Regions from separate parts of the Mesorhizobium sp. M1163 genome, predicted to be linked through region 2. Evidence: predicted binding sites of a transcription regulator. Region 2 holds the regulator's gene; the other holds the start of a gene.
The links. The regulator HrcA, encoded in region 2, represses chaperone genes, less so after heat shock. The targets are predictions, from matches to a motif close to GTTAGCACTCNCNNNNNGNGAGTGCTAAC.
Positions count from the first base shown of each region.

Region 1: a site for HrcA is predicted at 1,314-1,342, ahead of groES (co-chaperone GroES). Genes of this name have one in related genera too.

Region 1 is NZ_JAMYMF010000019.1:42,742-45,198, forward strand. Features, by position in the region: gene NKH43_RS18755 (GyrI-like domain-containing protein) at 1-200, shown strand, start outside; gene NKH43_RS18760 (bifunctional helix-turn-helix transcriptional regulator/GNAT family N-acetyltransferase) at 238-1,173, opposite strand; gene groES (co-chaperone GroES) at 1,402-1,698, shown strand; gene groL (chaperonin GroEL) at 1,761-2,457, shown strand, end outside.
Region 2 is NZ_JAMYMF010000013.1:110,246-112,702, forward strand. Features, by position in the region: gene NKH43_RS14825 (PQQ-dependent sugar dehydrogenase) at 1-501, opposite strand, end outside; gene NKH43_RS14830 (hypothetical protein) at 603-800, opposite strand; gene hrcA (heat-inducible transcriptional repressor HrcA) at 834-1,946, opposite strand; gene rph (ribonuclease PH) at 2,079-2,457, shown strand, end outside.

The sequences.
Region 1 (2,457 bases), on a different contig from region 2:
CGGCGCAGAAATACGGCGTGTTCGCCCATCGTGACCATATCTCGACCATCCGCCGCACGGTCAACACGATCTGGAACAAATGGCTGCCAGCCTCTGGGCACGAGATCGCCGATGCGCCGGAATTCGAGCGTTACGGCCCCGAATTTGATCCGCGCAGCGGCAATGGCGGGCTGGAAATCTGGATACCGATCAAAGGGTGAGGCACGGCAGGCCGACGCCGAAGCGCCGGAAGCGCTGCTACAGTTCCAGGTTCCAGTTCTGGCCGACCAGATCCCTGCCGAAGGAATGGTGGCACTCCTCGTTGGTCAATTTAAAGCCCACAGACTCATAGATGTGGCGGGCGGCGGCGAGCACGTCGTTGGTCCACAGCGTCACTGTCCTGTAACCCGTGGCGCGGCAAAAGCCGATACATTCCTCGACCAGCCGCTTGCCGATGCCGAGACCTCGCGCCGAGGGCTCGACGTAGAGCAGGCGCAATTTCGCCACCGCGTCCGACTGGCGCACGACGAAGACGGAGCCGACGACCTCGCCTTCCCGCTCGGCGATCCGGCTGCGTTCCCATTTCGGATCGAAAGATTTGACGAAGGCACCGAGGATTTCGGCGACCAGCGCTTCATAGGTTTCGTCCCAGCCATATTCCTGCGCGTAGAGCAGGCCCTGGCGATGAATAATCCAGCCGATGTCGCCGACTTGCAGAGGCCGCAGCATATAGGGAATTTTGGGCTCGGCGCTTCCGCCCAGCAAACGCTGCACCGTCTGCATGGCTTTGACCAGCCTGTCCTGTTCGGCATCCGAAAGCCGGTCGAGCAAAGCCGCGACCTGGTCGTGCGAGCCCTGGTTCAGCGGTGCGAAGGCCTGCCGCCCGGCCTTGGTCAGCGCGATCGACGAGCGCCGCGCATCCGCCTCGATCGTGGCACGCTCGACCAGATCACGCTCCTCGAACTTCTTCAGCAGCCGGCTGAGATAACCGGCATCGAGGCCGAGATCGCGCCCAAGATCCGTGGCGGTCAGGCCATCGCGATGCGCCAGCTCATAGAGCACCCGCGCCTCGGTCAGCGAGAAGGTGCTTTTCAGCAGCCCTTCGTCGAGCAGCCCGATCTGGCGGGTATAAAAGCGGTTGAAGGCCCGCACCGCGTCGATCCGCTCCTTGCCTGGGTGATGATGAATGGTCATGGCATCCTCCTCCGGGCAAGATCAGCGATTTAGTTGACTTGGTCAAGTATCTATTTGAAGCATCCGTTTGAAGCAATTGTCCTGATGATGCTCACCGGGCGCCTTGACTCGCGCGAGTTGCCAGACTATTTCAGCGCCACGTTAGCACTCCCCCAAGATGAGTGCTAACCATGTCCGGCGCCGCCGGACGGAGGAACTGTTCTCACCATTCTCATCGAGGAATAAAAAATGGCAAAGTCGAAGTTCCGCCCGCTTCATGACCGCGTGGTCGTTCGTCGGGTCGAATCCGAATCCAAGACCGCGGGCGGGATCATCATTCCCGACACGGCGAAGGAAAAGCCGCAGGAAGGCGAGATCATCGCCGTCGGTTCCGGCGCCCGTGACGAAGCCGGCAAGCTCGTCCCGCTGGACGTCAAGGCCGGCGACCGTATCCTGTTCGGCAAGTGGTCGGGCACCGAAGTCAAGCTCAATGGCGAAGACCTTCTGATCATGAAGGAAGCCGACATTATGGGCATCATCGGCTGAATATCGGCCTCACCCTCATTTAAATCTTCGGGCTCAATCCAAGCCCCTGCCAGGAGCTAAAAATGGCTGCCAAAGACGTAAAATTCTCCCGCGACGCTCGTGAGCGCATGCTGCGCGGCGTCAACATCCTCGCCGACGCGGTGAAGGTCACGCTCGGCCCCAAGGGCCGCAACGTGGTCATCGACAAGTCGTTCGGCGCACCGCGCATTACCAAGGACGGCGTCACCGTCGCCAAGGAAATCGAGCTTGAAGACAAGTTCGAGAACATGGGCGCGCAGATGGTCCGCGAAGTTGCTTCGAAGACCAACGACATCGCCGGCGACGGCACCACGACCGCGACCGTTCTGGCACAGTCGATCGTCCAGGAAGGCCACAAGGCGGTTGCCGCCGGCATGAACCCGATGGACCTCAAGCGCGGCATCGACCTCGCCGTCGCCGACGTCGTCGCGACGCTGATCAAGAACGCCAAGAAGATCAAGACCTCGGAAGAGGTTGCCCAGGTCGGCACCATCGCCGGCAATGGCGACGTTTCGGTCGGCTCGATGATCGCGGAAGCGATGCAGAAGGTCGGCAATGAGGGCGTCATCACCGTCGAGGAAGCCAAGACCGCCGAGACCGAGCTCGAAGTCGTCGAAGGCATGCAGTTCGACCGCGGTTATCTCTCGCCCTACTTCGTCACCAACGCCGAGAAGATGGTTGCGGATCTGGAAGACGCCTACATTCTTCTCCACGAGAAGAAGCTCTCCAACCTGCAGGCCA
Region 2 (2,457 bases):
GACGATGCTGTCGCTGTTTGCGACATAGACCCATTGCGGCTTGTCTCCTGGCGGATAGAAGGCGATGCCGTAGGGATAACTGAGCCCCTTGGCGAAGATCGCTTTCTCGATGGGCTTGGCGCTGCCCTCGGCGAGACGATAGACACGTATCTGGTCGGCATGGCTGTTGGCAACGAACAGGTCGCCATTCGGAGCGACGCGCACGACGCGCGGATTGACGATGCCGGATGCGATCAGTTCGGCCGAAAAGCCCGGCGGCAAATCTGGCTTGGCCCTTTCGGGCCGTTCCGCCACGCCGGCGCCGTTCGACGCGGATTGGGCGGGATCGGCTGGCGGCATGTCTTGCGGCCCGATCAGGCGGCGGGTGCCAGGCCTGTCGGCGTGCCAATCGCCAAAAGCGGCTTCGCCTTTGAGCACCTTCTGATCCGCCTGCTGGGCGGCTGCCGGTGTCGCAACAAGGAGAGCAGCGGCAATGGCCGCAAAGCCGCCAGATCGGATCATCAACGTCCTCCGGGATTCGCCTCGAAAAGGGCAAACGGGATGAGGCATTGGTCGTTCCAAGCGGCCGTCCAGCACACGAGGATTTGAAGCCGAACCCCGATTCACTTGCCGGCGGCGTAGAAATCGTCGTCGAGGCGCTTTTCCAGCGCGACCAGATCGGCCGGCAGCGGCAAGCCCATGGCCCGCATCTCTTGCAGCTTCTCGCGCAACTGCTCTTGCACCTCGTGCTGATCCTCTGGCTGGTTGATCATTTCTTCGAGCAGCAGGCTGATCTGGGCCTTGAACGATTCCAGCGCCATTCTTTTTCTCCTTGCGGCAGGCCGCGGCGGCTCCTAGCGCAGCATGCGCGAAATCAGCTGCGCGGTATAGTCGACCATCGGTACTATGCGCGCATAATTCAGCCGCGTCGGCCCGATGACGCCGAGCGCACCGACGACGCGGGCGTCCTTGTCGCGATAGGGTGCCACCACCAGTGATGAGCCCGACAGAGAAAACAGCTTGTTTTCCGAACCGATGAAGATGCGCACGCCCGGGCCCTCCTCGGCGAGGTCGAGGAGTTGGATCAGTCCGTCCTGGGTTTCGAGATCCTCGAAGAGATGCCGCAGCAATTCGATGTCGGCCTGGGCAGTGACGTTTTCCAGGAGATTGGCGCGGCCGCGCACGATAAGCCGCCCAGGCACCCCGCTTTCGGCGCCTGCCCAGACCGCCAGGCCCTTCTCGACCAGATCCTGTGAAAGCGTATCGAGGGCTGCCCTGGTCTCTTCCTTGATGCGGGCGATCTCGACCCGCGCTTCGGCCAGGGTGCGGCCGCGAATATGGGCGTTGAGGAAATTGGAGGCTTCGTGCAATTGCGAGACGGTGATGCCGGCGGGCAGATCGACGACGCGATTTTCGACGTCGCCGTTCTGCGAGACCAGCACGGCCAACGCCTTGGTCGGCTCGAGCTGGATGAATTCGATGTGCTTCAGCGCCACCTCGTTCTTGGCGGCGAGCACAAGGCCGGCGCCGCGCGACATGCCGGACAGCATCTGGCTGGCCTCGGTCAGCATATGCTCCAGCGTCGCGCCCGAGCCGGAGGCGCGCACCTGCGCCTCGATGGTGCGGCGCTCCTCGTCGGAGAGGTCACCGAGTTCCATGAACGCATCGACGAAGAAGCGCAGGCCAGCCTGGGTCGGCAGACGGCCGGCCGAAATATGCGGCGCATAGATCAGGCCGAGATGCTCGAGGTCGCTCATGACGTTGCGGATGGTGGCCGGCGATAGCGACGACGGCAGGATGCGCGACAGGCTGCGCGAGCCGACCGGCTCGCCATCCCTCAGATAAGAATCGACGATGCGCCGGAAGATGTCGCGCGAACGCATGTCGAGCGATTGAAGCGCGGGCGATTGCAGCGCGTGCGACGGGAGCACGTGCGATTGCGAACCGGGATCGACTGCCTTGGTCATTTCGAGCCAAAAACCTCCGGCCCGAAGATATAGACTTCCGCGGCGTCGGCGCAACCGGTCCATTTTCCTTTGCGCCTCACGCCCCGTGCGGCTACAAGCCGGCCAAGATCCCGAAGAAAGAAAGAAGCCTGAATGCGCCCTTCCAAACGCCAGTTCGACGAAATGCGCCCCATCTCCTTCGAGCGCGGCGTCTCCAAGCATGCGGAAGGCTCGTGCCTGGTGAAGTTCGGCGACACGCATGTGCTGTGCACGGCCAGCCTGGAGGAAAAGGTGCCGGGTTGGATGCGCAACTCCGGTAAGGGCTGGGTGACGGCGGAATACGGCATGCTGCCGCGTTCGACCGGCGAGCGCATGCGCCGCGAGGCTTCGGCCGGCAAACAAGGCGGCCGCACGCTGGAGATCCAGCGGCTGATCGGCCGCTCCCTGCGCGCCGTGGTCGATCTGCAGGCGCTCGGCGAGCAGCAGATCACCGTCGACTGTGATGTGATCCAGGCCGATGGCGGCACGCGCA